One region of the Treponema sp. B152 genome, then DNA from elsewhere that is predicted to be linked to it. Evidence: riboswitches for the same ligand, from Rfam matches in the RefSeq annotation. Region 1 holds a riboswitch; each other region holds the start of a gene.
The links. Region 1 has a riboswitch for cobalamin ahead of HYB91_RS03305 (DUF4198 domain-containing protein). Riboswitches for the same ligand answer to the same signal wherever they lie in the genome.
Positions count from the first base shown of each region.

Region 2: another riboswitch for cobalamin. It lies ahead of HYB91_RS09180 (ABC transporter substrate-binding protein); the one in region 1 lies ahead of HYB91_RS03305 (DUF4198 domain-containing protein).
Region 3: another riboswitch for cobalamin. It lies ahead of HYB91_RS08085 (Glu/Leu/Phe/Val family dehydrogenase); the one in region 1 lies ahead of HYB91_RS03305 (DUF4198 domain-containing protein).

Region 1 is NZ_CP058668.1:737,333-748,084, forward strand. It holds gene mutL (DNA mismatch repair endonuclease MutL) at 1-1,630, opposite strand, end outside; gene xseB (exodeoxyribonuclease VII small subunit) at 1,642-1,878, opposite strand; gene HYB91_RS03280 (FeoA family protein) at 2,053-2,316, shown strand; gene HYB91_RS03285 (FeoA family protein) at 2,335-2,559, shown strand; gene feoB (ferrous iron transport protein B) at 2,563-5,397, shown strand; gene HYB91_RS03295 (hypothetical protein) at 5,485-6,027, shown strand; gene HYB91_RS03300 (DUF4198 domain-containing protein) at 6,037-7,050, shown strand; cobalamin riboswitch at 7,130-7,334, shown strand; gene HYB91_RS03305 (DUF4198 domain-containing protein) at 7,657-8,475, shown strand; gene HYB91_RS03310 (hypothetical protein) at 8,486-8,671, shown strand; gene HYB91_RS03315 (ZinT/AdcA family metal-binding protein) at 8,759-9,970, shown strand; gene HYB91_RS03320 (ZinT/AdcA family metal-binding protein) at 10,060-10,752, shown strand, end outside.
Region 2 is NZ_CP058668.1:1,960,279-1,971,030, reverse strand. It holds gene HYB91_RS09195 (Na+/H+ antiporter NhaC family protein) at 1-1,252, opposite strand, end outside; gene HYB91_RS09190 (ABC transporter ATP-binding protein) at 1,342-2,103, opposite strand; gene HYB91_RS09185 (FecCD family ABC transporter permease) at 2,103-3,170, opposite strand; gene HYB91_RS09180 (ABC transporter substrate-binding protein) at 3,172-4,167, opposite strand; cobalamin riboswitch at 4,329-4,510, opposite strand; gene prcB (dentilisin complex subunit PrcB) at 4,620-5,225, shown strand; gene prcA (dentilisin complex subunit PrcA) at 5,261-7,159, shown strand; gene prtP (dentilisin complex serine proteinase subunit PrtP) at 7,173-9,503, shown strand; gene HYB91_RS09160 (hypothetical protein) at 9,629-9,778, opposite strand; gene tuf (elongation factor Tu) at 10,030-10,752, shown strand, end outside.
Region 3 is NZ_CP058668.1:1,734,090-1,744,841, reverse strand. It holds gene HYB91_RS08095 (hypothetical protein) at 1-423, shown strand, start outside; gene HYB91_RS08090 (MGH1-like glycoside hydrolase domain-containing protein) at 544-1,977, shown strand; gene HYB91_RS08085 (Glu/Leu/Phe/Val family dehydrogenase) at 1,988-3,229, opposite strand; cobalamin riboswitch at 3,537-3,725, opposite strand; gene HYB91_RS08080 (Rpn family recombination-promoting nuclease/putative transposase) at 3,918-4,784, shown strand; gene HYB91_RS08075 (formate/nitrite transporter family protein) at 4,826-5,662, shown strand; gene HYB91_RS08070 (NAD(P)-dependent oxidoreductase) at 5,717-6,595, shown strand; gene HYB91_RS08065 (orotate phosphoribosyltransferase) at 6,607-7,311, shown strand; gene HYB91_RS08060 (TVP38/TMEM64 family protein) at 7,349-8,041, opposite strand; gene HYB91_RS08055 (flagellin N-terminal helical domain-containing protein) at 8,344-9,204, opposite strand; gene flgF (flagellar basal-body rod protein FlgF) at 9,622-10,434, shown strand; gene flgG (flagellar basal-body rod protein FlgG) at 10,457-10,752, shown strand, end outside.

The sequences.
Region 1 (10,752 bases):
CACCTGCAAGGTCTTCTTTTAAGTCCTTTTCCGTGCCCTGCCATCTTATGGGAACCGCCCTTATAATCCAAAGCCCTTTTTTGTCTTCACTTATATTAAAGCCCGCTTTTTGAAGCTCATGGAGGTTTAGTCTTATGATTTCATCGTCTTTTTCGGATTCCGTTTCAATGCGGTAAGGAATTAAAAGCTCCTGCGAGGGGCCGAGGCTTTTTTTTAAGCCTTCAAAGAGGATACGCTCGTGGGCAGCATGTTGGTCTATTATATAGAGGGCATTGTTTTTTTCGACAGCGATAAAGGTGCCACAAAATTGGCCTAAAAATTTAAAGTCGGATTTTGGGAGGTCTTGCGGCACAGCTGAGGTCTCATAAGCAGCAGCCGACAGTCTATGCTGTGCGGCCGAGGCTCCATAATCGGCTTGCGATATTTCCTGAAAAGCTGTCGAGGTTTCAATCTGCTTTATCGGAGATGACGGCCAATAGGTTTTTGTGCTGTTCTGCCGATAGTCGAAGGTATTGCTCTCTAGATATTTTTTTGTGCCGGCCGGATTATAGCTTTGGTTTAAATCGGCAGCTTCATATTCAGTTTTTTCAAAATCAAAGCCTCGCGTATATTCAGGCTGATAGCTTTCCTTTAAAAGATCGGAAACCGTTTTTTGCTTGTAAAAGGAGCTTATGGTTGAGCTTAGGCAGTGATGAATTTCTTTATAGTCTTCGAATTTTGCTTCTTTTTTTGCAGGATGAATATTGAAGTCGACTCTTTCCGGATCTACATTTAAAAACACAAAGGCTGCGGGAAATCCTCCATTGGGAAAATAGCCTTCCGAGGCATAGCAAACAGCTTGAACAAGGCCGTACTCGTTTATTCGCCTTCCGTTTACAAAGATGTAGATATTCCGCTTATCTGAGTGGACAACTGCGGGGCTTCCTAAAACTGCTTTAAAAGAAAAGCCGTCTCCTTCTTGGTTTATTTCATAAAAAAGCTCTTCAGGTTCTTTAAGGCTCATGGCTGTAAGGCATCTTTCTTTTAAAGAAGAATGGGCCGGAAGAATTAGCTTATTTATTCCGTCCGCTATATAACGCATTTCGATATTGTAGTGGGGGAGGGCTTTTTCGACAAAGGTCTGACGGCATTGGGCCGCCTCATATTGGGGACGTTTTAAAAATTTTTTTCGGGCAGGGAAGTTTTCAAAAAGATTTTTAACTTCGACTGTTGTGCCCTTATTTAGGCGGGCAGGCAAAATCTTTCCTAAGGAAAGTTTCCAAGCTGCGGGGCCTTCTCTGGTGGAGGTAATTTCGAGGGAGCTTACAGCCTGCACCGATGAAAGGGCTTCACCTCTAAAGCCCAAGCTCCGTAAGTGAAGGAGGTCTTCAGCCTCTTCTATTTTGCTTGTGGAATGGGTATGGGTACAAAGTTCCAAGTCTTCCCTTGTCATTCCGCAGCCGTCATCGCTCACCCTGATTGAACTTATTCCGCCTTCTTCAATTTCTACTATAATTTGAGAGGCTCCCGCATCTATCGAGTTATCCAATAGTTCCCGCACAACAGAGGCCGGCCGCTCGATAACTTCTCCGGCGGCTATTTTGCTTGCGGTTTCTTTTGATAAGAGCTTTACGGGCTTGTATTCTCTCATGCGGGCTTCCTTTAAACGTTTTCCGTTACCGTAAACAGGTCGAGTTCCGGCTCTTCTTCAGGCAGTACGGGCTGGTTTAATAAGACTTCAATCTTTCCTTCCATTTTTTCTATATCTTTTTCGAGCCCCTTGGCAAGCTTTATGCCTTCTTCAAAGAGGGAAAGAGCCTTTTCCAAAGGAATATCGGAGGAGCGTATGTCATCGCTTATCTTTTCAAGTTTTTCCAGTCTTTCTTCAAATTTTTTCATAGACAAATACTATCCTTTTTTTTGATGAGGGTCAAGTCTTCTTTACGAATTCCGATACCGGCGGATAAGCGAAAGAATATCATTGAAATTGTTTATGCATTTTGATATTAGGTGCTACATATTAATGTTGTAACTTTTTTCATTTATGCCTTGATTAAAATAAAAAAATGATGTATGTTCGTTGCAACATTTTGTGAGAGGTTGCTGACATTGGTGCCCTTAATTATTTTAAAGGAAGGCGATAAGGCCTCCGTGCTTAAATTTGACGGAACGGGGGCCGAATTTTCCCGCCTTCGCAGTCTTGGAATAGATATAAATACGGAAATAACCGTTGTTACTTCTCAGGCCGATAAAAAAGGGCCTATTTTGCTTTTGGTAAACGGTTCAAAATATGCGGTAGACTATAATCTTGCTTCTAAAATTTTGGTGCGTTTATAGCTGAGATTGGAGATTAAAATGACTCTTGATGAATTGGAACAGGGAAAAAAAGGAATTATAGAAGATCTTGAAATAAGCGGAATGACTTTGCAAAGGCTTATAAGTCTTGGGTTTACTCCCGGAGCTGAACTTTCGGTTGTAAGAAAGGCCCCGCTTTTAGATCCCTTTGACATTTCCATCTGCGGTTCGCTTGTAGCTGTCCGCAAGGATGAAGCTAAAAAAATCATTGTAAAAGAAGTTTAGAATATGAAAAAAGAAAAAATAAATATTGCTTTTGCCGGTCAGCCTAACTCCGGTAAGTCAACCCTATTTAACATGATGACGGGAGCTCATCAACATGTTGCAAACTATCCGGGTATCACCGTCGAGAAAAAAACGGGAGAGTATTTTGCTCTTGACCAATCGGTTTTTATTACCGACTTGCCGGGTACTTACAGCCTTACTTCCTATTCACCGGAAGAAAGGGTAACCCGTAATTTTATCCTCCGTGAAAAGCCTGAGCTTTTGGTAAACATTGCCGATGCCTCAAATTTGGAAAGACATCTTTATCTGACATTCCAGCTTTTGGAAATGAACTGTCCTATTGTTATGTACTTAAACAAGATGGATTCTGCAAAAAATGCAGGCTTACAAATCGATGTCGATAAAGTTTCTTCTCTCTTGGGTATTCCGATAATAGCCGGCTCGGCCAAGAAAAAAGAAAAGATAAACGAATTAAAAGAGCTTATTTCAAAAACGGCTGAAAGCTCCGAACCGCAAAAACCCTTTACACTTACCTACGGTAAGGATATGGAATCCTATTTGGAAAAAATTGTCGAAAAATTAAAGGCTTCTGCAAAGGACGAATTTTTTTCTATTCCCTTAAGATGGCTTGCAATCAAGCTTTGCGAAAAGGACTCCGCAGTTATCGAAGAAGAGGGTAAAAATTTTACAAACTTTGATTCCATTTTAACTTTTATAAAAGAAATTGAAGCCGAGCACAAGGAAAAACATAAGCACAGCTTTGAAATAGAAATAGCTCTTGCCCGCTCCGCTGCGGCAAAAAAAATTGTTGAAGCTGCGGTTTCAAAAAAAGAGCTTGAACAAAAAGCCGTCGAGTCCTTAAATATTAAAAGAAAGATTACCGAGACCATTGCCGCCCTTATTCTTTGTTTTGTAACCTATGAGATTTTGGATTCCCTCTTTTTGCTTTTGCCGATTCCTATCGTTGCAAATAACATTCTACGCTTGATTCTTAGCTTAGCCGGAGCTTTTGCCTTTACGGGAGGAGCTGCCCTTATCTATACTAAAGGCGGTTCAGGCAGTATAAATTCAACCGACAGAATCGACAAAGTGCTTTGCCACAAGGTTTACGGTCTTTTGATTTTGGTTGAGCTTGTTTTAGTCTTTTATTGGATAACGGTAGTTTTGGGTTATAAGATGACCGACAAGGTTTTCCCGATATTTAAATTTGTCAGAACAATAGTTTCTCAGCTTATTTATCCTGAAGGACTTATAAACGAGGGGCCTTTAAGAGGTTTGTTTTTAAGCGGGATAATTGATGGGGCAATAATGATTTTAAACTATGTCCCAATCTTTTTCTGCTTGTTTGCCCTCATTGCCTTTTTGGAAGATGTCGGCTACATGGCCCGCCTTGCCTTTATCATGGATAGAATTTTACGCAAGTTCGGTTTACACGGACAGTCAACCCTCCCTATGATTCTATCGGGCGTTATAATGGGAGGTTGCGTCGTTCCCGGTGTTATGTCCACAAGGACAATCAGAGATGATAAGTCAAGATTGGTAACGATTCTTATCCTGCCCCTTCTTAACTGTATGGCAAAGATTCCTTTTTATGTTTTAATTACGGGAATATTTTTTACAAGCTACCAATGGATAGTTCTAGGCGGAATTTCGTTTTTTACATTGATAGTTGCCCTGATTGTTGCAAAATATTTCAGCCTCTATGTTGTTCACGGCAAACCAGAGCCCTTTGTACTTGAGCTTCCGGCTTATAATATGCCGACCCTTAGAGGTGTTTTAACACGCACCTTTGAACGCTTATGGAGCTTTATAAAAAAAGTTGCAACGACTGTAGTTGCCGTTTCAGTTATAATCTGGGCAGGTGTAAATTTTCCTTCTTTGAGCTCTGAAAAAACTGCTCAATATGAAGCAAGAAAAGCAGCTTACATTCAGGACTTTGCAGGAAAATTAAACAATTCCTATTCCCAATATTTTGCTTCCGAAAAGGGCTTTATAGAATATCAGCGTTTAACCGAAAAGCTTTATTTGTATGATGCCATAAATTGGTTCGGCGGAGCTAAGAGCATGGAAAAGAATGTAAACAGATTGTTTTTACAAAATCCCGAAATGACAAAAATAGCCTTAAAAGGAAAAATTGAACTCGACAGCAATATAGGTGCTTTTAAAAATTATTTTGATATGTATTCTTCCGCAAAAAAAGATTTTGATAAGGCATACAATGATGCTCAAGAATTTCAAAAGCCTATTTTAAAGGCTTCATTTTATGCTTATTGGCAAAAGCTGAATCCTTACTTCTTCGCCCTTGTCAGAACCGGAAAAGTGAAAATTTCAGGCACAGCTGTAATCGATTCCGAAGCCGCTGCCGCTGCAAAGGCTATACGCCCTGCAAGTGCAGACCTAAAGCTTATCTCAGTACAATTGCGTAAAGAAACTTTGGAGAACTCCGTTTTGGGATATTTGGGAAAGGCAATGGAACCCGTTACAAAATATGCGGGCTTCGATTGGAAGGTAAATATCGCAATTCTAGGTTCCTTTGCCGCAAAGGAAGCTCTTGTTTCGACCTTGGGTACCATTTACAGTGTTGAGTCTTCAAGCGAGGATTCGGGTAAAGTTTTGGAAGCCCGTATTCAGGATAAGGAAACGGGATTGACCCCATTAGACGGTCTTACCATTATGATTTTGATAGCCCTCTTTCCACCCTGTATTGCTACCGTTATGGCAACAAAGACCGAGACACAGAGTGTGGGTTGGACACTGTTCAGTGTTATGTATCCCGTGGTCTTGAGTTCGTTGGTTGCCGTCCTGGTTTTCCAGCTGGGAAGACTGTTCGGCTTTTGATTGTAAGAGAAATTTAAGGAAAGCCTCTAAAAGACTGAAGCTTTTAGAGGTTCACATTTAGGATTATAAATTTATGGGAGTTTATAGATGAAAAAAATATTTATCGTATTTGTTTTAATGATGTGTTCTATTATGCTTTTTGCACATTCGCCCCTTTTGACCGTTGAAGATAACGGAGACGGAACTATCTATGTTCAAGGCGGATTTTCAAATGGAGCTTCGGCTGCCGGTGTTAAACTTTATCTTACCGATAAGGCTTCAGGGCAAAAAATCTGGGAAGGAGAATTCCCCGATGTAGGCGAACTCAACCTGCCTATCCCGAATGTTCCTTATACTGTAACCTTTGATGCAGGGCCGGGCCATATTATCGTAAAAGACGGTCCCGAACCCGAAGGCGGTTTCGGCAGTCAGGCTGCTTCTTCTGAAGCCGCAGGAGAAAACGAGTCAGCCGGAGATGCTGCTCAGGCTCAAAAGCCCGTTGCTGTCTCCGGTTCTGCAGGTTGGGTGCCTATGGATACCGTTTCGGCAATGCCTAGTGTCGGTCCTTCGTTTACGGCAATCTTGGCCCTTGTACTTGCCGTAATAAATTCGATACTGATTGTCTTCCTCTTTAAAAAACAAAAAAGGTAGGTGTAAAAAGTGAAAAAGCTATTTTTTTCCGTATTGCTATGCTGGACGGCTTTGAGCCTTTTTGCTCACTTTCAAATTATTTATACTCCGGCTTCAATAATCGAAGCTTCAAATAACAAGGTAGATTTTATAATTTCTTTTACCCATCCCTTTGATTCAGGCCTTACTATGGACATAGGTAAAAATGAAGCAGGCGAAATAAAAGGATTAAAGGAATTTTATTCCATCCATAAAGAAAACAAGACCGACTTAATGCCCTTTTTAAAAAAGGGGGAATTTGAATCTGCGGAAAACAAGGCCTTTGCATATACCTTTGAATTTGATAAAGAGGCAGGTTTTAGGGGAGGCGGAGACTGGGTCTTGGTTGCCGTTCCTCATCCGTATTTTGAAGCAGCCGATGACGGATATATTCAGCAGATAACTAAGGTCTTTATCAACAAGGCCGGACTTTCGACCGATTGGCAGTCAAGGGTTGCCGAAGGTTATCCCGAAATTTTGCCTTTGGTAAAGCCCTACGATATTTGGGAGGGCGGTGTGATCCGTGCCCTTGTTTTGGACTCCGATGGAAAACCCGTGCCTTATGCTCAGGTTGAATTTGAAAACATGAACTACGATGTGGATATGGCAAACAAGAAATTTACCGGAGAACCTAAGCTGCAAAAAGCGGGCGCCGGAATGATAATGGCCGATAATACCGGCGTTTTCGAGTTTATTCCTCCTTGTCCGGGATATTGGGGCTTTGCCGCCCTTAGAGTAGGGAAGGAAAAGGAATTCGGAGGAAAAGAACTTTCTCAAGATGCCGTTATTTGGTTTGAGGTCAGCAAGATTGAAGATGCGGCCGAACAGGCTGATAGCATAAAACAAGCCGATATATCTTCTTCTGACGGAGAGCCTTCTGAAAGAGCAAAACCCAAGGAAGGATTTTCGCCTGCGGCCCTGATAATAGTAATCTTGCTTTTTGTGGTTATGTTCGCTTGGCCTCCTATCTTTAAAAAGATTTCGGATAAGGCTGAAAATAAGTAGGATAGTAAATAAATAACAAATCCCCATTGGTGTCCCGTTGGGGGCTTGCTTTTTTTTTGGAAATATTTATAATTACCCGAAGGTTATAGACAAATAAGGTTCTTAAATTAATTTTTAAGATTAAAAGGGAAACCGGTGAAAAACCGGCACAGTCCCCGCTACTGTAATTGAGTTTGTTTATCATAATGCATCTATGTATTGGAAGCATAAGCCACTGTTAATATGGGAAGGCGATAAACTTTAAATCATAAGTCAGGAGACCTGCCTATTTGTATTACGAAATCCTTCGGAGGGAAGGAAAATCGGAAAACTCATTATTGTACAACTCTATTTTATTGTCAGCTTTTTCTATAAGCGGAGCTGATGTCTTGCGTTTTTCGTGTTTTCTTTATTTAATCTCCGATTTATTTTTAATTAAAAGTTTGCTGTTCCGTCTTTGGGGGCTTGCTTTTTTTTTAAGAATAAGATAGATTGTAAGTGCTGATTTACATTTGGATTTGAAAAAAAAGATTTTTCCGTGAGTTTAAAGCAAGACTTTTGGTCCTATCTTTTTTTGAACTTAAGATTATGAGTCTTTAGACTAAAATATTTGTAGGAGAGTTTTTTATGAAAAAGCGTACAGGAATAGTTTTATTTTTATTCTTGGTATCTATGGCTTCATTTGCACACTTCCAAATGATTTATACCCCGACCTCAAGAGTTGAAGGCAACTCTGTTGATTTTAAGATTGTTTTTACACATCCTGCAGAATCAGGACATGCAATGGATGTCGGTAAAAACGAGGCCGGAGAAATCAAAGGTTTTGAAAAATTCTTTTCCGTGCACAAGGAAAAGATTCAGGATCTTCTTCCCTCATTAAAGAAAACAGAGTTTACAACTTCAGAAAATACGGCTTCAGCCTATGACCTTACCTTAAATAAGGATAACGGTTTTAGAGGAGGCGGAGACTGGGCTCTTATTGCTGTTCCTCATCCTTACTATGAAGGTGCTGAAGATAAGTATATCCAGCAGATTACCAAGGTCTTTATCAATAAGGCAGGTCTTGATACGGACTGGAGTGCAAGATGTGCCGAAGGTTATCCCGAAATCATGCCATTGGTAAAGCCTTACGATGTTTGGGTAGGCGGACTTTTCAGAGGTACTGTTGTAGACTCAAAAGGCAAGCCTGTTCCCAATGCGGAAATTGAAGTTGAATATATCAACTTTGATGTAAACATGAAAAAAAGCAAATTTGAGAAGAAGGCAAAAACCAAAAATGCTGCTGCCGTTATTTTAGCAGATGAAAACGGAAACTTCTCCTTTGTCCCTCATAAGGCCGGATACTGGGGTTTTGCTGCCCTCGGTGCAGGTAATGTAAAAGAATTTGCCGGTAAAGAACTTTCACAGGATGCCGTACTTTGGATTGAAGCAGTGCCTGTAAAATAAGGATTGCCTTATGACATTGGGAATGGTTTTGACTATTTCGATAGTTGCAGGTGTGATTCTCTTACTCATCCGTAAATATTACAGGATATTTAAGGGTAAGGCTTCGGCCTGCAACTGCGGAGAAAAAAATATCAATCCTAAGAGCGGCTGCGGTTGCGGATGCTGCGGCTGTTCTGCGGAACATAAAAAAGGCTAGTTTCTTTTTACTTTAAGTCAAGAATTGTTTCTTGTTTAAATAAAAAGTTAGCTAATATAACTTATATTAACTTAAAGGAGTTTAATTATGGTTAATAAAAGAATGGGTGCAAAGATTGCACTTATACTGGTTACACTCGCAGTTATTTTTACTGCCTGTAAAACAATGCCTGCTGCAAAAGATAATAAGCTTGCAGCCGGAATGGAGTTGGCCGCCTGGAAGGGCGAGTGGGTTTCAGCAGATATCATAAAAAACAGCCCGTCTTTAAAAGCAGCTTATAAAAAAACAGCTGCAGATATGCGCTTTTATACACCAGAAGGCCTTGAAGCTGCTGCCTTGGACATGTACAAAACACCGGCGGTAAAGGCAAAGTTTGACGGTACAAACACTGTTCTTTTTACATATTTGGATAAAGACGGTAAAGAAATACAAATTTCAGTCAAATACAAGTACTTGGGACAAAAAGCTGACGGTGAGTATCCCGATTCTATGTGGGAGACTTTTGAGGCTGTAGAAGATAAGCTTGATAATGCAAACTTTAAGTATTTTATATCAATGCCTCCTCATGCTCATGGTGACGGACCAAAGCACTGGCATGCCCGTTTTGGAAGATACGGTATTGACAACCTTGTAACCGGTGCAGGAAGATGGCCTACGTACTATTCTTCATCTACACCTGAAGCTGAGCTTGTTAAGATGTTTGAATCTTCAATCCCGAATATGCCTAAATGGAATCCTGTTTCTCCCTTTGAATCCTATGCCAAGTACGGCAAATGGATCAACTCTTTATCTATTTTTGAAAATACAAGTAAAGAAGTTGAAGCTGCCTATGCAAAGGTTATAAAAGAATTTGCAGGCAAAAATCCCAATGGCGGAGATTTTACAAAGGCTGAAATTATTGCCGAATTACAAAAAGGAAATAAATCCGTTAAAGATTATTCCCACATGGAATTTATTGTAAAAGACGGAAAAAATGAACTTGTTTTCTATAAAGGAAATAAAGAAATCTTTAGATCAAGCTATGTTCGTGTTGGTGCAAGTCCTTCAAAGCCGTATATGACGATGAAGGCTGAAAGAAAAGATGCCGGTATGTTTTCTTTGATTTCATTTGTAGTTGTACACGGTAAAGCTCCGATGCTGCATTTCCACTTGTGGTACGGTAATAACGAAAAAGAAATTGAAGAGTTTGAAGGAACACCTACTTGTTACAGGACAGCTCTTACAGACGCTGAAATTGCAGCAGCTGTAGAGAAATCTGCAAGAACTCTTTTAGAAAGATTAACAAAGGCTAAAAAATAATTTTTTTTGGGAACCTATTTTTAGGTTCCCAATTTTTATTAAGTTTATCAATATTTGATAATACCTTATTTTGACATAAGGAGGTTACTATGTCTACGAAAAATTTCGGTGCAAAACTTGTATTAGTTTTGATGGTTCTTGCGGTTACTTTTACTGCATGTAAGTCGATGCCTAACACAATCGGAGGCATGAAAATTGAACCCGGTAAAGAACTTGCCGCATGGAAAGGTGAATGGGTTTCGCTGGATTCCGCAAAAAATGATCCTTCTTTAAATCCTGTATACAAAGAAGCGGCCGCCAAAATGGAAAACTATACCGTTGAAGGTTTCAAATTGGCTGTTGAAGGAATGTATAGAACATCATTTTCAAAGATAAAATTTGACGGAACAAACACTGTTGTGTTTACCGTAAAAGATGCTGATGGAAAAGAAAAAGAAATTTCTTCCGAGTATGTTTACAAGGGAAAGGTGCCTGTTATAGGTTATGACGGATATTACTGGGAAACTTTTGAAGCCGTAAAAAATGTACGCGGCCTTACTATGGCAAAATATATTATCTGTTTTCCTCCGCATCAAGATTCCGAAGGGGGGCTGCTCCATTGGCATGTAAGAACAGGCGGATCCGGTATTGACGCATTGGTAAAAGCAGATCCTATGTGGTGGCCTACCTATGTGTCTGCTTCAATGACAAAAGAAGAACTTGTAAAGAATTTTAAAGATACCATAGGAGCTGTTGCGGGCATGTTCCCAAAATCTCCCTTTGAGCCTTATGCAAAAGAAGGA
Region 2 (10,752 bases), 1.2 Mb from region 1:
CGAAGATGCCTAGGGCTGAGGAGAAGGTTGCGTTTCTCAATTTTAAAGAATAAAGGTCTTTTTCATCGCCTTCTACATTTTCTTCCGTGATGTCTCTGATAATCGGGCCGACGGTAACTATTTGCGCCATCTCGTCGGCAAGGGCTGCGTTTCCTAATAAAGAGATAATACCGTTCCAGAACATCAGCTGTCTTACATTTCGGGAAAGTTTTACGGCAAGGTTTGATAGAGGCCTAAAGGCATCCATCTTCGACATGATTCCGCCGAAGGCTGCGACCCACATCATCATTATGATAACCCACGAGCCGGCACCGACAAAGCCGTTATACACTATGTCAAAAAAGGCAAGAAGGCCTGAAACCGTTCCTGCAAAGCGGCCTAAGATAAAGCATGAAACTATACCTGCTCCAAGGCAAAGGAGGGTAGAGTAGCCTTTTAAGGCAATCCCTATGACCAGAATGAGCGGAATTACCATGTAAACGGGGACTCCGTGCTGTACCTGATTGAGAAGGTCAACTGCGACCGGTTTTTCTTCAGCTAATTTTGTCCAAACTTCTTGGGGAATGGCTTCGATGGCTTTTTGCGGACTTACGGCATCTCCCGGGAGGCTTAAGCCTGCAATTAAAAATAAGCCTCCGGCTATAATCAAACACACCAGAGACCAAAGCCCCTGATTTTTCATACGGTGAGTAACTTCAACCCTGTGAATGCCTGAGCTTACGACCGTTGTGTCCGAGATAAGACCGAGGTTATCGCCGAAGCATGAGCCGCCTGCAATAGCTGCAATGCTTAAAACCAAGTTTCCGTTTAAAATATGGGTCATCCACAAGAAGATAGGAGCACAGGCTGCAAAGGTTCCCCATGAGGTTCCCGTAGCAACCGACAATACGGAGGAAACCAAAAAGGCAACAAGGGCTACTGTTCTGGCGGAAATGCCTATGTTTAGGCTTAAAGTTATAATCGAGGCTCCGACTCCTGTAGACATAAAGGCATCGGCCATCGCATAGGCAAACATAAGGATAAAAAATACCAGCTGCATTTCCTTAACATTGTCTACGGCAGAGTTTAAAATATCGTTGAATTTGAATTTTTCGGTTATCATAGCGACTATGGAAGCATAGATTACGGCTATAGGGGCTATGATTAAAATGTCCAGCTTAAATCCCAAGGCATTTGAAAAAGATTCTATGTTTGAAATCATCATCAAACCTGCAAGTAATAAGACCGGAGAGAGCTTAAAAAAAGCGCGCATAAAGTCTCCTTTTATGTAAAATAAGGGTGCCAGTGTATCATATTCGTAAAAAAAAGTGTATAGGTTTGGTTATTAAAGAAAAAAGCCGGTTAAATGTTTTTAAATATTACATGGGGCTTTTTTTCTTCATCATAAATGATTTTGGCCTCCACATCATATAAGGTCTTAATTACTTCTTCTGTGATAACCTCATTTACACTGCCTGAGGCGATAATTTGTCCTTCTTTTAAAGCGTATATTTTATCGCAATACATTGCAGCTATGTTAAGATCATGGATTGCCGATATAACGGTTATTTTTAAATCTTTTGCAAGGCTCATAAAGTGCAGCTGATGTTTTATGTCCAGATGATTTGTAGGCTCGTCGAGGATGAGGCAATCCGTGTTTTGTACTAAGGCACGGGCTAAAATAATTCTTTGCTTTTCTCCACCCGACAGGCTTGAAAAATTGCGGTCGGCAAAATCTTTCATATTCACTTGTTCAAGAGCCTTGTACGCCAGTTCGATATCCTCGGCTGAATCCCTCTCCATAAATTTTTTATGAGGCGAGCGGCCGATTAAAACCATCTCAAGCACGTTAAAGTCAAAATGGGTGTCATTATGCTGGGCAACTACAGCCATCTTTTTTGCCGTTTCTTTAAACTGATAGTCATTTATGTTCTTACCGTCGATAAATATGGTGCCGGTTTTGGGTTTAAGAACTCGGTATATACATTTGAGCAGGGTGCTTTTTCCCGAACCGTTGGGACCGATTATGCCTACAATTCCGTTATCTTTAATTGAAAGGTCAATATCGGCTAAAATATTTTTGCTTCCGAAGTTAAATGAAAGAGAGCTGATGTCGAGAACCATTATGCTTTACCCCCAAACCCGTATTCTTTATTTATCAATAAATATAAAAATACCGGCGAACCTATAAGAGAGATTACAACTCCTACGGGTATTTCACCTAGGCTGGAAACGGAGCGTGCCAGTACGTCTGCCCATATAAGAATTATGGCTCCTATCAATACGGATGACGGAATTATGTTTTTATGATTTGTTCCCCAAAATATCCTTGAAATATGCGGAATTATTAAGCCTATAAAGCCGATTATTCCTGCGTTGTATACTAAAAAACCTACAATGGCGGAACATATCAAAAGATAGACTTGGCGGTAAATATGCAAGTCCTTTCCTAAAGTAATTGATACGCTGTCTCCGAGGAGCATCAGGTTAAGGGTACGGTATTGCGTCATAAAAAAGAAGATTCCTAAAAATATCACTCCTGCAAGGAGTCCTAGGTTTTCCCACTTTGCTCCGCCGAAGCCTCCCATAAGCCAAAAGGTAATGCTTCTTATAGCTTCCCGGTTTTTTGTAGTAAAGACTATAAACGAAGAAAAGGCTGAAAAAATCGTGCTTATGGCAATACCTGCCATAAGTAATTTTGCGGAATTGGCTCTGCCTTTTATGTTGGCGGCATTTATTACGATTAAGGCTGTTCCAAAGGCTGAAAAGCAGGCGCACAGGCCCACATAATTAGGCCCCAGTTTCGCACCCACGCCCAAAGCGATTGCAAGGGTTGCCCCGAGAGAAGCTCCCGACGAAATGCCCAATATATAAGGGTCTGCCAATGAGTTTTGTACTATTGCCTGCATGACAACTCCGGTTACGGCTAAGCCCATTCCGGTAAGACAGGCTAAAAGTATCCTAGGCATACGGACAATCCAAACTATGTCGATAGCCGACTTTTTAATTCCTTCAAGGCTTCCGGCACCTAAGATTTTAAATTGAGCGATTTTTAAGATTTCGGCGGGAGCTATGCGTACGGCTCCGAATCCTACCGATAGAACTATGGAAATTAAAAGTCCCGCCAAAAGAAAAAGAAGTGCTGAAGATAGAAAAACTATTTTCAGCACCTTGTTTTTATTGTTTTGCATATTATAGGTCAGGATATAAACCTGAGATAATTGTCTTTATTCCGTCATAGGTTCTTATGCCGCTGGCATAAACTTCGCTTAAATTAATCGGAAAAACTTTTTTGTTTTGAAGTGCTGCTATGCTTTGTAAAGCATTATCTTTTGTGAGCATTTCTATAGATTGGTCTTTTTCAATATAGTCGCCGAAGTAAACCGTAAAGATAACATCGGGATTAAGCTCGATTAATTCTTCCTTGCCTATTCCTTTTTTATCCTTACCTACAAGATCGGCACCGACCTGCATTGCAATTTGCCCGCCGATAGTTCTTTCCCCATAAACACGGTACTGGCCTTCTTTTTCTACTTCAATTATTATGGCCTTTACCTTTGTTTTGCCTTCGACGTGTTTTTTTGCTGCGGCAATTTCAGTTTTCATCTTATCGACAATTTCTTGAGCCTTGTCTTCTACATTGAAAATTTTACCTATATTTAGAATATCCTGATATTCGTTTTCGAGAGCATCTTCTTTTTTTAAACCTGAGTTTTGCCAAATATAGGTTTTTGTACCTCTGTCATGCCAGAATTTTACGTCTCCATAACGCTTTTCACCGAATAATGATGTCCATGCAAAAATAAAATCCGGTTCCATGTCGATAATTTCTTCTTTCTCAGGACGCTTATCGCGATAGTTTACTTTGCTGAAAGCTTCTTTAAACTCGTCTTTAACCGGATCATCAAGTCCGACTGCAAGAATAAGCTTATCGGAAAGACCGAGAGCGAGCATTGTTTCGATAGGGCTTTGGTAAAAGGCTGCAACCTTTTCCGGGGCTTTTTCAAATGTAAGGTCTACAGGTTCCCCCGCATAATTATATGTAGTAATTGTTACAGGATAATGGGCTCCTTCCGTTTTAGGCATTGTTTTGCCCGAATTTTGTGATTGATCTTCCTTAGGACTGCATCCTAAAAAAACTGAAACTGCCAATAATAGCAGCATTGAGTGAAAAAAAATCTTTTTCATATCTTCCCCCAAAATAGTGTGTTTATTTTACGCCTTCAAACTAAAAGGTATAAGTTTATGCAGCGGGTACAAAGATACTTTTGGGATCTTATTAAGTTATAGAGAAAACAAAGATGTTATAAGTTCCTTAAGTGTCCCGTACTTTATCGCTCGTAAAGCACAAGGCTTAGTCCTTTACAGGCAGGTATTCTGACTTCGAGCTTCATCATCTTTTTAAGCCTTCCCCGATTTCCCGAGTGACATATTTTAAAAAGACTATTCTCTTACAGCGGCGGGACCGTGACGGAATTACACCGTGCTTCCCTTTTAACCGAATCTCGGCACCTGTATGGTTTGAAAATTGTGAAGTAATTCTAAAACTTTTGTAAATTAATGTCAAGCCGGCATTTTTTTTGTTTTTTTTCGAAAATTTACAAAATTTATAAAAATAAGTCTTGCTAAATCCAATTAATATGATATACTTAAGTACTATGAGGTTTTGTGTAATTTTATTATTTATCTGTTGTGTAACTTTTTTAGGTTGTAAAACGCTTCCTAAACAACCCGCCGGGGAATTCCATTCCGTGCCTGATGACAAAGTCCCTACTGTGCCTGATAAAGGGGCGGAAGGAAATCTGGGTTCTTCTTTTAAAAATCCTGAAATTTTGAGCAGTCCGCCGGAGTCTATGCAGGCTGCTTATGAAATTTTGACTCAAGGGAATAATTTTAAAACCGGTTTACCATCTATTGTCAAAAGCCAAGAAGATTTGCAGACCCTTTATTCCGTTTTGTATGGAAATTCCTTAAAAGCACCGGTGATAGATTTTTCGAAGAAAGCGGTTGTTATTGCTGCCGCAGGACCTTTTAATACGGGCGGATATTCCATTGTGCCTGTTTCTGCAATAAAGACAGGGAAGATCATCAATTTGGTTTTTGAGGTAAAAAGTCCCGGACCTAAGGATATGGTTACGCAGGCTTTTACCCGCCCTTATGTAATAGTTTCGGTAGATGCCGAACCGGATACCGAGATTTTTATTGAAATCAATGGGGATGCTAAAAACGGCAAATTAGATTTTTAAAATCTATAATTTAATAAATTTATAGGAGGACGAGTATGTCAAAAAAAAGATGGAACGCTGCGGCGTTATGGTGTATCCTTTTATTGGCGTTTTTATTCGGTTCTTGTCCGCAGCAAAAGTCGGCAAGTGAACCCGAAAAGGATCCGTATCCCATTCCGGCTGATGCCGTGAGTGTTGAAATTACCGTTTCGGATTCGGTAAGCGGCACTGTAGTGGATGGAACAAAGCTGGTAGTTTTTGATTCTGATGGCAAACAGGTTACTAATCAGCTTACTGTCAGGAAAGGAAAAGTTACTGCAAAGGTAAGCCCTAAAAAGAAGTATGACTTTGTTCTTTTAGGCAAAAAAGGTACATGGGCGGGCTCTAGGCTGCAGGACTATTATGTACCCGAAGAGGGCCTCAAAGGAGTTATGATGCTCCAATTTGCGCACGGGCAAATAACAAGAGATGTTACCCCCCCCCATATCGACAAGGTAACAATTGAAAATGCATCCGGTGTTGATATAACGGACAATTATGACATCGGAAACGCTGAAAAAAAAGTTTATGTAGAATTCACCTCTAAAGTGGGTGCAGTGGAAGATGTTGCGTGGAACGGTTTCGGTGCAAAACTCGGTTTCGGTATGATGCCGACAAGTTATGAAGGTATTGATGGGGTTTACACTCCCGATAATACTCCCGGTGACGGTATTTTTACATCGAAATACGTTTTTGATATAGAACATGCGGCAATGCCTGACGACAAAACAGAGCTTATAATAGTAGGCTACGACGTTGCAAACAACAGGGTCGAAAAACGCATCCCCGTAAAATTCAGTAAAACCTCGGCAGCAGCTCCCCTTTCGAATGCTAAATTTGGAAGTGCTTTTATGATAATAGAAAGGGTTCCCTTTACAAACAATACATTCTCAACCGAACCCGGACAGGGACTTGTGCAGTTAGACAGCGGACACGAAGTGATGCCGCAGGCTTTAAACCCCGTTGAAGGACACAATTCTTCATATATGGCGGTCTTCGTCTTCGGCGTTGTAGATAAAACCACTCCGACTACTTCCGTTCCTATTATGGGCTTTGATGTATTCCGAAAAGAAAAGGGCAGCACCGATACCCCTAAATTTGTAAGCAGAACTCACTACGATGAGCCTAAAACCGAAACAAACCCCGGCTGGGGCGCACATCAAGGTTTTGATACATCTTCAGAACTTGAAGAAGGTAAAGAGTACGTGTATACAATTAAAGCGTTTACTGCAACGGATACACTTGAGTCTCCCGTATTTACGGGCAAGGTTATGGAAGCCTTCACCTATTCCCTTAAAGCTCCTGAAAACCGTAAAAAGATTTCGGCGGCCGATGCTGCAAACATGTCGTATTCGTGCACAATAAGCAATAAAAAGCTGCTGACCAAGGAAGAAGCCGATTGGTGCGACTTAGGCCTATTGATCCTCGACGGACAGGGACAACCTGTTTTCGGTTCAAAATTCCGCTATGTCTTTGATGGTGTTACTGTCGGTATAGGCGGTGCTAATACTACTACCGGCCCCGATTTACTGATTGATACTATAGGGTTCGGTTCAGGTGTTAAGCGCTTTTCATATAAAAAGCAGCTCGCAACACCATTGCAGACCTATTACAATATCAACAAACTTGAAGACCTTATAACCGTTGACTCTTCCACAGGCATTATCACAATTACCGATAAATTTGTAAAGATAGCACAATTTAACGTAGCTGCCGGTACCCCGATGGAATACCAATCGGGTGTAAACTATCAGTGGGATATTCAGGACTGGGGAAAGAGTGCGATCAGTTTAAGAGATGACAGGGCTCTTAGGATTGTTAAAATGTATGATTCAAATCAATCTCGCACAATGGGAAATAACAGCTCAAGCGGCTCCAACGCCGTAAACGGCAGATTTACCTTTGTAATTGAATAAGGAGGTCTTTAAGATGAAGAAAAAAATATTATTCTTTTTAATGACAATAGTTTTGATTGTTTCTTCCTGTAATTTCGGTATGAATACTGCCGTTATCGGTAATAAAGATAATGGAGCAGTTTTAAACGGGTATACGGGAGGATTAGGAAATTCATCGTCGGTTGAATTACCGAATGGTGCAAATTATAAGCCCGACGACAAGGATATAGTTGACGGTTATTTTATCGTTAAGACAAAAGACGGCTTTGACAAGACTCTTTTTGAAAAAAAAGGTTTTATTGTTAAAGGAAAGATTTCCCTTACAGATACGGGTTTTACTTACTGGTATCTTAATAAGGAAGGAAATAATAAAAAGAATCTACTGCGCGCGGCTTCGATAGAGGGAGTTCTTTCGGTAGAACACGATTATAAGGTTGTAGAACCGGACGGAAGCAAGGCTCCGAATCAAAACGATGGCCCTGTAGACCCTTTCAATGCAGAAACTTACGATCTAACAAAAGGAAATTATTTGGACGACCCTGAGGCAAATAATGCCGATTACGGGCTTTCGATAACCGAGGCACTGAAAGCCTACAGTGAAATAGGTTACGGTACCGAGACTGTTGTTGCAGGCATCATCGACACCGGCATTAATATGAAGCATAAAGATTTTAAAGATGAAAATGGGGATTCGATAGTGCTGTATGCGAAATCCTGTGTTACTGCAGAAAACGGTACCGCCATCACCCCAGGTCATCCGTTTACCGAAATTCCTATCGGACTAAACTGGGATAAGGGAGCGCACGGTACGCACTGTTCTGGTACTATCGCTGCCCGCGGCAATAATAATATCGGTATCGCCGGTGTCGCATGGAAAAACACAAAGCTTATTTCGTACCAATCGCTCAATGCCGGTTTAAATGGCCAATTCGGTGGAGACACATGGTCGGTTTACGGCGCCCTGCTCGATCTTACAAACATTGTTGAGATTTTGCGTAAAGCTAAGGCTGATAGAAGTCCGGCGGAGATTGCTGCTTTGCCCAGCTATCTGCAAACTACCGATTTTCAAATTACCCAAAAAACGGTTCCCGTAAACATGAGCTTGGGAGGCTCTTACGGCTCCGAATTTGCATTTGCGGTTTTAACCAATGCAGTAAAACACAATATACTCCCGGTAATTGCTATGGGTAACGAAGGCCGTTACACGGCAGCCTATCCTGCAGCCTTCCCGGGCGTATTGGCGGTTGGAGCTACCAACGGCAAAGACAAAAAAATTCATTTCAGCAATTCCGGTGCATGGATAAGTGTTTCCGCCCCTGGCGACGGTATTAAATCCTGCGGCATATACGGCGACGACAGCTATGAAACGATGAGCGGTACCTCAATGGCAACCCCCTTTGTAACAGGTACAATCGCCTATCTTCTTTCCTTCACTGAAGCTCATGATTTGACTCCTTATCAAATTAAGGCTCTGCTTGAAAAAACGGCGGATAAAGTTGATGGAGCAACAGGCTTTACCGACAGCTTGGGCCATGGCCGAGTAAACGTATATAAGGCGGCAAAGGCTATAAAGGACGGCAATATTCCTCCTGCAAACGATATTTATACCGAAGCGGAAGTAAAAGTTGAGGTTAAAAACAATGACGGGCATAGCAATGACATTGTCCCTTGTAAAATTACGCTTGTCGATGAGGAAACACATGCTCCTTTGGCCTATGTCGCAGGTGATGAGTCCAATCCTCCCGCCTTTAAGGGTCTAATAAAGGGCAGAAGCTATTCCGTTTACGGTGCCTTTTTAGGTGATGCACAAAAAGAAACCTTTACGGCGACAGACTCAAATAAAACTATTACCTTGCAGTATAACAAAAAAATCGTATGGGTTTCGACCGTACCAAACCTGCACTATAACAGTGGTGGTGATGACACCGATACTAAAATTGTGGTTTATAAAGCGGATGCAAGCGGCAATTTGAATCTTGGCACCAATCCTACGCCCATTGTGAACTATGACCAAGATCAGCTTGATACCACCTATTTTGAGGCCGAGACAGGCGCAAAATACTATGTGCTGATTACCGGCTTTATGAAAGGGGGTGTCTTCCAAGGCGGCAACTATGCCTTAAAAATTGACAGGACTCCCCTCAATTCTAACGGTGTAGATATCGACGATACGGCAAGAAGTCCCAACAATGCTTCAACGAACGACAGCCACGAAGGCGCCGGTTTTGACGATACTCCCGCCGATGCAAAGTCAAAAGGCAATGCATGGGGGCAGGAGATGGGCTGCAATCTCGTCGCTCACCCTATCGGTACCCCACCCAAGAATGTTGACTTGGATTGGTTCTATGTAGAATATCCTTATTAAACGTTAATATGGGTAATTAGGGCGGCGCGCTTTTTAGGTTCGCCGCTCTTTTTTTTGATAAATAAAACAAATTTTCCTATTGACATTTTTTATTCTTTATGGTATAAGGAACGCTGATATTGAAATTATGATTTATGGCCTAAAAAGGGCTTTAAATCGGTATTCTTTAGAAGTTTTGCATTGCCGTAAAGCCTTTTAGGCAGGCGGATGCCGTCCTTGTTTAAGCAAATAAGGAAAGAAATCTTTAAAACTTCGCAGGATGCCAAACCAGTCATCGGAGTTACGGTTTACAGGTGATCAGGTGGGTCCGAATGCTGTCCGAAAACCTATGGGCGGTGGATAAAAAGCTTTTTTCTTTTAAAGAAAATGCTTAAATCTTATCTGATTTTAATCACTGTCTTATGTTTCTCCGGTTTGTTTCTTTGTTAAGCTTGTTTTTCGGTTACGAAAGACCGGTTAACTTTTTAATCTCGTCATTTTTAATGCGGGAAATATTAGACTTGCCTACGTCTTTTAGGAGGATCTCATGGCAAAGGAAAAATTTAACAGAACGAAAGTTCACATGAATGTTGGTACCATCGGTCACGTTGACCATGGTAAGACCACTCTTTCGGCAGCGATCACTACGTATTGTGCAAAGAAGTATGGTGATAAGCTTCTAAAATATGACGAGATCGACAATGCTCCGGAAGAAAAAGAGCGCGGTATTACTATCAATACCCGACACTTGGAATATCAGTCCGATAAGAGACACTATGCACACATCGACTGCCCCGGCCACGCTGACTATGTTAAAAACATGATCACCGGTGCTGCTCAGATGGACGGTGCTATTCTTGTAGTTTCTGCTCCGGACTCGGTTATGCCCCAGACAAAAGAACACTTGCTTCTTGCCCGTCAGGTAGGTGTACCTTCAATCATCGTCTTCCTTAATAAGGTTGACCTTGTTGATGATCCCGAACTTGTAGAATTGGTAGAAGAAGAAGTTAGAGAGACCTTGACATCTTACGGTTTCCCCGAAGACACACCCATTATCAAGGGTTCTGCTTTTAAGGCTCTTCAAGAGGGTGCAACTGCTGAAGATACGGCTTGCATTGAGGAGCTTCTTAAAACAATGGATGAATACTTTAAGGATCCTGTCCGCGATTCGGATAAGCCCTTCCTTCTTCCCATTGAAGATATCTTCACAATTCAGGGACGCGGTACCGTTGTTACGGGAAGAATCGAACGCGGTGTTATCAAGATGAAC
Region 3 (10,752 bases), 1.0 Mb from region 1:
CCCGGTATTTGGGCTTGGACATCTGCACGCGATATAAATGTGCTTAAAAACGATGCAAAAACATTCAGTTTTAGAATTTCGGCTAAGACGGGAGATACCCATTACATGATTATAAGGGGAATCCGTCCATTTTATAGAATACAAATCCATGAAATCGATTTTAGAACGGATCCCAGATTTGAGATTTATAATTCTTCAGGCTATGTTTATGATGAAAGAACCCGTACTCTTTTGTTAAAAATGAAGCATAAAAAGGATGATGAAGATATAGTTCTCTTTTTGGGCCGCCCGCCTGAACCTGTTCCTGTGGTGCCTGTTGTCCAAGAGGGTGCTGAAAGCGGAACCGACACTGAGGATGGTACTTCAGCCGAAAATTCAGGTTCTGCCGAGGAAAAAGAAGAAACTTCCGGTGCCGGTAATTAATAAAACGAAAGCCTTTTTTCAGATTCAAAACTTTTTTTATAAATATTGCTAAAAAACTACCCTTTTTTGAAAAAATATGATATACTATATATTGTCTTGCACAAAAAATAAGGAGTTAAGGTGAATAAAAGAGATTTTCCGCGTGTTCATTTTTACGATCAAGATTTCGTGGACATTTACGATAGAACATGGGCTTGGGTTCATGATTTTTGGCATTCGGCGGGCGACGGCAAACAGGGTACCGAGGGCTTTTTTATTTATCCCGAATCGGACGGCAATTTTTTGAATCAATATGAAACTATATTTTCTTCTTTTTTCTTTGTTTATTCTAATAAGAATTATACACCGAATTCTGCTCTTGACTTTTTTTATGACAGGCAGGAAGAAAACGGAGCCATACGTAATAGATATGATTTTGATACAAAGGAACCTGTTTTAAAAAGGGATAATCCGGAAGGGCTGGGGATGCCCCTATTTGCATGGGCTGAGTACAATATTTATCATAAGACGGGAAACAAAAAGCGTGTAAAGGATATTATGCCTGTTTTGATTAAATACATGGACTGGATTGACAAAATGTTTAAGTCGGATAACGGTCTCTATAAAAGTCCTCTTGAAACAGTAAATATGCCTAATACGCCCCGAAAAGAGTCCGTTTTTTTGACCGATTTTAATTCGGCTCTTGCCGTAAATGCCCTTTATATGTCTGCCTTGGGCGATATACTAAACGACAAAGAAATAGACTTTCAGTATAAGAGGTTGTATTTTACTGTAAAAACCAGAATCAACTCCATGATGTGGAATGAAGAAGACGGTTTTTATTATGATCTCGATGCTGAGGGTAAGCAGATAAAGAAGAAAACCCTTGCCGGTTTTTGGCCGATGCTTGCCGAGATTCCAAATGAGGATAAGGCCGCCCTTCTGGTAGAACACCTATCCAATCCTAAGACTTTCGGGGTTGATCATCCTTTTCCCAGTCTTGCAGCCGATGAGCCTGAATATGACGAAAACGGAAACGGTGCATGCGGCAGTGTCTTTCCTATTTTGAACTTTGTTGTCGTAAAGGGTTTGGAAAAATATAACCGCTGGGAGATAGCAAGAGAGTGCGTTATAAGGCACCTTTACTATGTGCTTGAAACCCTTTCGCCCGCAGGCAATTCAAAAAAACAGGGCTTTTTATGGGAGGCCTATTCTCCTGTCAAAGAAGGTCCTGCCCAATGGAAGGGAAAACCTGCTTTTCCGCGTAAACAATACCTTTTGGGTGTAGGTCTTTCTACAATCAGCCTGATGATAGAAAACGTTATAGGGCTTTCGATAAGTCTTCCGCGCAAAACGGTAAATTGGACTGTCCCCAATCTTGAAGTTATGGGTATCGAAAATTTAAGCCTTAAAAGGAACCTTATAACCATTCTTTCGTCCAAAAGCCAGAGGGGCTGGGAAATTCACATGGAAAGCGAAAAGCTCTATTATTTTACCATAAATATCCTAAACGAAAAGAAGAAGACCTTGCCGATTCCGTCGGGTAAGTGTTCGATGCTGATAGACAAACTTTAAAAGGGCCGGTTTAGTTAATTCCCTTAACTTTTTGAGTTTCTACAAGTTCTTTTAAGGCCTTAATATAGGCTGCCTTTCTCATGCTGACCTTATAGGCTTCTTTTACGTCCCATACCAGTTTGAAGGCTTCAATCATCTTATCTTCAAGGCGTTTGTTGACTTCTTCTTCCGTCCAATAAAAACCTTGCAGGTTTTGTACCCATTCAAAGTATGAAACAATTACACCTCCCGAGTTGGCAAGAACATCGGGCACAGTTATAATATTCTTTTTTTCGAGGATTTGATCGGCTTCAGGGGTGACGGGGCCGTTTGCTGCTTCGATGATTATAGAGGCCTTAATATTTGATGCATTTTTTTCGGTAATTTGATTTTCGAGGGCCGCCGGAATTAAAATATCGGCTTTAAGCTCCAATAGCTCTTCATTGGTTAGCCTTTTAAAATCGCCTTCACAAGAATTGAGTTTTTTTCCTTCTTTTTTATGTTTGAGTATTTGAGGAATATTTAAGCCTTTTTCATTGTATATTGCACTGCTTGTATCGCTTATTGCAATTATCTTGGCTCCGTCTTTATAAAAAAGATCTGCAGTAACGCCGCCGACATTTCCAAGCCCTTGAATAACTACACTTTGGTCTTTTAAGGTTTTATTGAGTTTCTTTAAAATTTCCCTTGTTGCAAAAAGAACTCCGCGGCCTGTGGCCTCTACTCGTCCTTTAGATCCGCCGAGAGGAAGAGGTTTTCCCGTAACAACCGCGGGGCTAAATTCTCCGGCATATTCACTGTAGCTGTCCGCTATCCAAGCCATCACCTTTGCATTTGTTCCGACATCCGGGGCAGGTATATCTATCTTAGGGCCTATAAAAGATGCAATCCGCCTTGTGTAGCCTCTTGTCAGCTTCTCAAGCTCCGTTTGGGAAAGCTTTGAAGGATTTACGCAAATGCCTCCTTTTCCGCCTCCATAGGGAATGTCGGCAACAGCACACTTAAAGGTCATCCATGCAGAAAGGGATCGTACTTCATCGATGTTTACATCTTGGTGAAATCTTATTCCCCCCTTTGCCGGGCCTCTTAATGTAGAATGTTGAACCCTGTATCCGCTAAAGACCTTGATTTTTCCGTTATCCATTTTTACGGGTATTGAAACATGCATCTCTCGTTCAGGGCTTAAAAGGGATATGTAATCGTCTTCTGACAGATTAGCCGTATGTGCAGCTTCCGTTATTGTACTTAAAAGTTTTTCGTATGTACTCGCCATAAAATCCTTCTTAAAAATAATTTATGATGATTATACATTAAAAGCCTTATTTTTGAAAGTTATCAGGGGGAAAATTTGAATTTTGATTTAAATAAAGAAAAACGATTTCGGTCCGCAAAGGGATTTAGGTTTCCTCAAAATGTACACCCAAGGGTATCAATCGGATGTACTCAAGGCTAAACGAAGAAAACTTGACAAAATCTTCAAACAGCCCAAGGAGCAATAGAGGAAATAAATATGATTAACACGATAAATTTTGCTGCATCTCATGAGTCCAAGCAGAGTGCGGCACGGGTAAAACTTGTATTTTACCCTCATAGTCATTGGCAGGTCTTACGGCTCGGAGGTCATCATTGATTTTCGCCTTCCCGGAATAAACCAGTGGCATTTTGAAAAACAACTCTCTCACTTACGTCAGCCGGACTGCTCAGGACTTGCACCTGATTCCCTTTTCACTCCTTAAGTTAAAAGGAGCACCAAGACCGAAACCGTTATTTAAACATAATTCTATACTTTTATAAAAAATAAGTCAAGATATCAAAATCGGTACTCCAATCCAAACTAGATTCAACACTATGACAATTGAAAAATCTACTGTTCTATGATATACTTGATTTGTAAAGGGGATTGAGAGTTAATTGGTAGTGGATAATTTGTAATTTCATTACCAATTAAAAAGAGGTGTGATATGAGTATTTCAAACAGAAAATACAAGGATTCGGTTTTTGTTGATTTGTTCAGTGAAGATGAAAAGGCGAAAGAGAATTTTTTGTCTCTTTATAATGCATTACACGGCACCAAACTTACGGCTGCAGCACAGCTGAAAAATGTAAGGCTTGATCAGGTCCTTTATATGACATTCTATAATGATGTGTCATATCTTATTGATAACAAAATCATAGTGCTGGTAGAGCATCAATCCACTATAAACCCAAATATGCCTTTACGCTGCCTTGAATACATAAGCCGCCTTTATGAAACTCTATTTGAATCAAAAGAAAAATACAGCCGTAAACTCTTAAACATTCCGACGCCCGAATTTTATGTATTTTATAATGGGGATGAAACCTATCCTTCCGATAAAACATTAAAACTATCAGATGCTTTTATAGAAAAGACGGTAAAACCTAATCTTGAGTTGACCGTTAAGATAATAAACATAAATCAGCAAAATCACCATCCCTTGCTTAAAAACTGCAAAACGATGTATGAGTACACAATATTTGTAGAAACGGTACGAAGATGGAAAAAAACAGATCCTCAAAACGGTTTTCAAAAAGCGATTGAAGAATGTATAGCAAATGATATATTGCGTGATTATTTAAAACGCAAGACTAAGGAGGTATTGAATATGTTACTAGCCGAATATGATTATGAAACAGATATAGCTGTGCAGCGTGCTGAAGAACGGGAAATAGCCTTTGCTGAGGGAATATCTCAGGGCGTTTACCAAAATAAACTGGAAACTGCTAAAAATTTAGCTGAAATGGGGTTTGCCGTAGAAGCAATCGCAAAAGCTACAGGTTTAAGCTGTGAAGAAATCGAGAAACTATAAATTAATAATAAAATCTGCATAGCGGTATTAAGGAGGCGTGTATGTCTGAAAAAATGTATTGTGATCCGGCCGAGATTTTGGAAGTTACGGTGCAAAAGGGTATTGCAAAGGCTTCAACTCCGGTGTGGAAGCTGCTTTGTTTAGGATTCTTGGCAGGGGTTTTTATTGCCTTTGCTTCGGAAGGCTCCAATATGGCTGCTTTCGGACTTTTTGCCAAGCCTGAAACTTACGGCCTTGGAAAATTCGTTGCAGGGCTTATCTTTCCTGTAGGCCTTATCTTGGTACTCCTTGCCGGAGCCGAGCTTTTTACAGGCAACAACCTGATAATTGCAGCTGTTTTAGAAAAAAAGGTGAGCCTTACTGCAATGCTTAAAAACTGGCTTGCCGTTTATATCGGGAACCTTATAGGTTCTGTTTTTATTGCTTTTTTGATTGTACAAAGCGGACAGCTTTCAAGCGATGCGAGCCTTTTGGGTGGGATTACGATAAAAATTGCTTACGGCAAGGTTTCCTTTTCTTTTGTGCAGGCTGTTTTTTTAGGCATCATGTGTAATTGGCTGGTCTGTCTTGCAGTCTGGCTTTGCTATGGTGCTAAGGACATGACCGGAAAGATGCTTGCCGCTTTTTTTCCGATTTGGCTTTTTATAACTTCCGGGTTTGAGCACAGTGTTGCAAACATGTACTATATCCCCGCAGGGATTTTCTCGAAAAGCGTTCCGGCTTATGCTTCCACTTCCGGCCTTTCCGCCGAGGCTCTTTCAAATATAAATTGGGCTGCATTTTTTATAAAGAATTTAATGCCCGTTACCCTCGGAAACATAATAGGCGGAGCATTTTTTGTCGGAATGTTTTATTGGATTTGTTACAAGAAAAAATAACTTTTCGGAAGCTGCTGCTTCCTGCAAAAGATTTTTATAAGGAGAATTTAAATCATGAAGGTTGAAAATTGTGATGTAGGCTTTATAGGCCTTGGAGTTATGGGAAAAAGTATGGCTGAAAGATTAAGAGCGGCCGGTGCTAAGATGCACGTTTTTACGCGCACAAAAAAATCCGCCGAAGAGATTCTTTCAAAGGGTGCTGTTTGGTATGATGACCCGGCAAGCCTTGCTCCCAACTGTAAAATCATTTTTACCATTGTCGGCTATCCGCAAGATGTTGAAGAAACATATTTCGGAGAAAAGGGTTTATTAAAAACCGCGAAGCCTGGAACGATTTTTGCCGATATGACGACCTCAAGTCCGATTTTGGCAAAAAAGATTTATGATGAGGCAAAGAAAAAAGAATGCTTTTCTGTAGACGCTCCCGTTTCAGGCGGAGACATAGGAGCAAAAAACGGCACCCTTTCGATTATGGCAGGCGGAGATGAAAAAGCCTTTAAAGAGTTGGAACCTTTTTTTGCCTGTATGGGAAAAACTTGGGCTCTTCAAGGCGGTGCAGGGGCAGGGCAGCATACTAAGATGGCAAACCAAATAGCCGTAGCCGCGAATCTTTTCGGTACTGTTGAAGCTGTCTGTTATGCCGAGGCCGCAGGCCTTGACCCTCAAAAAATGCTTTCGGCTATCGGGGGCGGTGCTGCAGGAAGCTGGCAGATTTTAAACAACGGGCCTAAGATGCTTCAAAAAGATTTTGCTCCGGGTTTTTATATTAAACACTTTTTAAAGGATTTAAACATAACCTTAAATGTTGCAAAGGAACTCAAACTGCACATTCCAGTTTTGGAGCTTGCACAAAATTTCTTTAACAAGATGAATGAAGAAGGTTATGCCGAAAAAGGAACTCAGGCCATCTATGAATACTATAAGACTATTTAAAGGAAGCTCTTATGTACAAAGATGAAAAGAAAATTGCAGAGGTTCAAAAAAAATATGGGCCGCTTTTGGCTAAAACGGCTTTTGAATTGGGAGCCTTAAAGCTTTCTCCCAATGAACCCTTTACTTGGGCATCAGGCTACCGTATGCCCATTTATAACGATAATCGCCGTTTTTTAGCCCTGCCTGAGATGCGCCGTACAATAGCAGAAGCCTTCGCAGAGCTTTTAAAAGCGGTTGAGTTTGACCCCGAATGGCTTGCAGGAACTGCAACGGCAGGAATTCCTCATTCCGTAAGTTTGGGAGACTTCTTGCAAAAAAGCGTTTCCTATGTACGCTCAGGCGGAAAAGATCACGGCCTAAAAAATCAGATTGAAGGTTTGGGTGCTAATGCGGATTATAAAGGTTCCAGCGTACTTGTTGTTGAAGATTTAATTTCGACGGGAGGAAGCTCCATCAAGGCTGTTGAGGCTGTGCGTAATGCAAACGGAAAGGTTCCTTTTTGTTTTGCTATCTTTTCTTACGGATTTGCAGAAGCCGAAAAAGCTTTTGCAGAACTTAATCCTCCATGTATTCCGGTTACTATTTTAAATTACGATATTATGCTGGATGAGGCCGTAAGGCAAAACTATATAAGTGAAGAAAATAAAAAGAGCCTTGCCGAATGGAGGCTCGATCCTTTCGGTTGGGGCGAAAAACACGGTTTTCCCAAGGTCTGATATTTTTTTTTAGATGTTTTTAATAGCCGTAAGAAACTTAGCTTTTTTTACGGCTATTTAGTTTGTTAAAAATCAAAACTCCTGCAAAGGCAGCGATGCTTCCTATAAAAAAGACGGCAAGAGCAAGTCCCGTATTTTTTTGTGCTAAACTTGTCCCTGCTATTGTTGATGCCAATATAGCCGGAAAACGAGCCAATGTGCTTAGTATGAGCCATTCGCTTAAACGTATAGGTGTAAGGCCTGCCATATAGGTTAATAGGTCTTTAGGTGTTCCCGGAATTAAAAAAACTATAAAAACTATGAGGTGGAGTCTTTTTTTGTTTTTAAATATTTTTACGGATTCTATTTTTTCCGGAGGAAAGAAAATTTCTATTGCCGCTTTGCCGAATTTTTTTACAAATAAAAAAATTAAAATACTTGCGGCTGCTATTCCTGCCAATGATACTAAGGCTCCCTCTACAGCTCCAAAAGCATAGCCTGCTCCTATTTCGAAGGGGCCTCCCGGTATTACCGCAACTACTACTTGCAAAAAAACGGCAGCCATAAAAAATATTCGGCTCGAAAAAGGATGAGATTCAACATAGGCATGTACTTTTTCTGCATCCATAAGAAATTTTATAAGAGGCTGTCCCCAAAAAAAATAGAGAAAGATGCTCAAACACAAAATAAAAATTATTAAGCCTATAGTAATGATTTTCCGCCATTTATCGGTTAATTTTCTTTTTTTCATTTTAAAATTTTTATAAACTCAGCTTGAATTTTATGTCTTACTATACTAAAAATTACTATACTAAAAATAAAAAAAATAAACAAGGCTTATTTTAGACAATGCAGTTGGCATTGTCTAAAAACGCTGCGACTTTGCATAAAGCAAACTCATTCTATTGCATGCACTTTTTCACCGATGTTGCAAAAGTGCGGAAATTCATCAATCCTCGATTTTTGAAAAAATCTGCGGTTGACGAATTTATATGAAGAAATAAAAAAAAGCGGTTCTTTTTAGAACCGCTTTTCCGTCAAACTGTTTACAGCTTACCTTAACAAGGTCATGACACTCTGAGTTGCCTGATTTGCTTGTGCAAGCATTGCTGTACCGGACTGTGTGAGAATCTGGTTTTTGGTATAATCTACCATCTCCTTAGCCATATCTACGTCACGGATTCGTGATTCGGAGGCTTGGAGGTTTTCTGCTGCGATATTGATACCTACAACGGTAAGTTCGAGTCTGTTCTGGTATGCACCAAGGTCGGCTCTTTGCTTGTTGATCTTCTTGATGGCCTCATCAAGGGTACCGATAGCGCGGTTAGCTGTTTCGGGTGTATCGATAGTCATAATCGATTCATCTCCGACATTGCGAACGCCGAGAGCCTTAGCTGTCATTGTTCCAATGTAAGCTCTTGTTCTCTGATCCATGTTGGCACCGATGTGGAACCACATAGAAGCAGTTACGGTATTTTCTCCGGTTTCTTGAGCAAATCTTCCGGTAAGCATATTCATACCGTTGAACTGTGCGTGGCTTGCAATTCGGTCTACTTCAGCGATGAGCTGAGATACTTCAACCTGAATGTACAATCTGTCTTCTGCCGAGTAAATACCGTTGGAAGACTGAACGCTGAGTTCGCGGATTCTCTGGATAACATCTGTAGTTTCCTGAAGGAAAGCTTCTGCAACTTGAATAAAAGAAATGCCGTTTTGTGCGTTGGCACTTGCTTGGTTCAAACCGCGGATCTGGCTTCTCATTTTTTCTGATACGGCCAAACCGGATGCATCATCGCCCGCTCGGTTAATACGTAAACCTGAAGAAAGTTTTTCTATGTTTTTTTGGTTCATCAAATTGGTGTGACCCAATGTCCTCTGTGAAAACATAGCGCTCATGTTGTGATTAATGATCATATTCCTACTCCTTTGGTGATTTTCGGCAATTTTAAAATTCCCGCGGCATCCCTGCCGATATGTCATTTCCGGATCCTCTGTCATTCCGCAGAAGACGGAAGCACATTAAAATTTAAGCTGTGCTTAATTCATTTATCGGAGAACTAAAAAAAGACTTAAGAAAAAAGTTCAAAATTTTATATTAAGAAAAATTGTTTTCTTATTTTCTAAAAGAAAATTTTACTATGCCGAAAATCATACAAGAGCTATGATAAACAGTTCGGCAGAAATTCAGCCTCACTGTTTATCTGCGAGTTTTGTGCAAAGCACAAAACATCGTTTATTGTATGTAGTTTTGCAAAATGCAAAACTACTTGAAAAAACTTTTTTCGGAAGCTGCTGCTTCCTGCAAAAAGTTTTTATATAAGAGGTGGTTATATGGTAAGAGGTTGGTATACGGCGGCGAGCGGAATGCTTGCTCAACAGCGTCAGTTGGATGTTATTTCAAACAATTTGGCTAACTTGGATACGACCAGTTTTAAAAGAGATGTTTCAGTTCAAAAGTCTTTTCCAGAATTACTTTTAAGAAGACTGAATGATGATGGCGTAATAAAAAATCCCTTCGGTTCATCAGACATAGCTCCCATCATAGGAAAACTTGGGCTCGGCGTTGAAACTAACGAGATTTTTACCGAGTTTGAACAAGGCTCTTTAAAACAGACAAGCTCTCCCGCCGATTTAGCCTTGGAAGGACAGGGCTTTTTTGCCGTCGAAACTCCTTATGGAGAAAAGTATACCCGAAACGGAAATTTTATGATTGGTGTTGAAGGCTACCTTATGACTAAGGAAGGCTATCCCGTTATGGGAGAAAACGGCCGCATCTTTTTACAGGACATGGAATATAAGATCAACCAAGACGGACAAATCTACGTACGCCCGATTACCGAGCCCGAAAGCGATTCAGTTTATCTGGACCGCTTAAAAATAGTGGAATTTGAAAATGACAGATACTTAAGCAAAAACGGATCAAGCTTTTATTTGGATACACCTCTTTCGGGAAAAGCTATTGCTGCCGAGGGACCGTCCCGTCCCGTTGTAGTGCAGGGCTTTATCGAAGCTTCCAATGTAAATGTCGTAAACGAAATGGTTAGGATGATAGAAGTAAACAGGGCCTATGAGGCCAATCAAAAATCCATTCAGGCCGAAGATACAATGATGGCCAAATTATGGAACGAAGCAGTAAAAAAATAAAGGTTAAAAGGTAGGATAAGTTATGGTTAGAAGTTTATGGACAGCCGCAACAGGCATGAACACTCAACAGGCAAACATCGACACGGTTGCAAACAACTTGGCAAACGTAAATACAAGCGGTTTTAAAAAGCAGAGAGCGGAATTTGAAGACCTCATCTATCAGACGGTAAAAACCGCGGGTACGCCTGCTACAGAGGATACGATTACTCCGGTAGGAGTTCAGATGGGACACGGTGCAAGGCTTGCCGCTACCCAAAGAATATTTGAGCAAGGCTCCTTGCAAAATACGGGAGTCACAAGCGATATAGCCATTCAGGG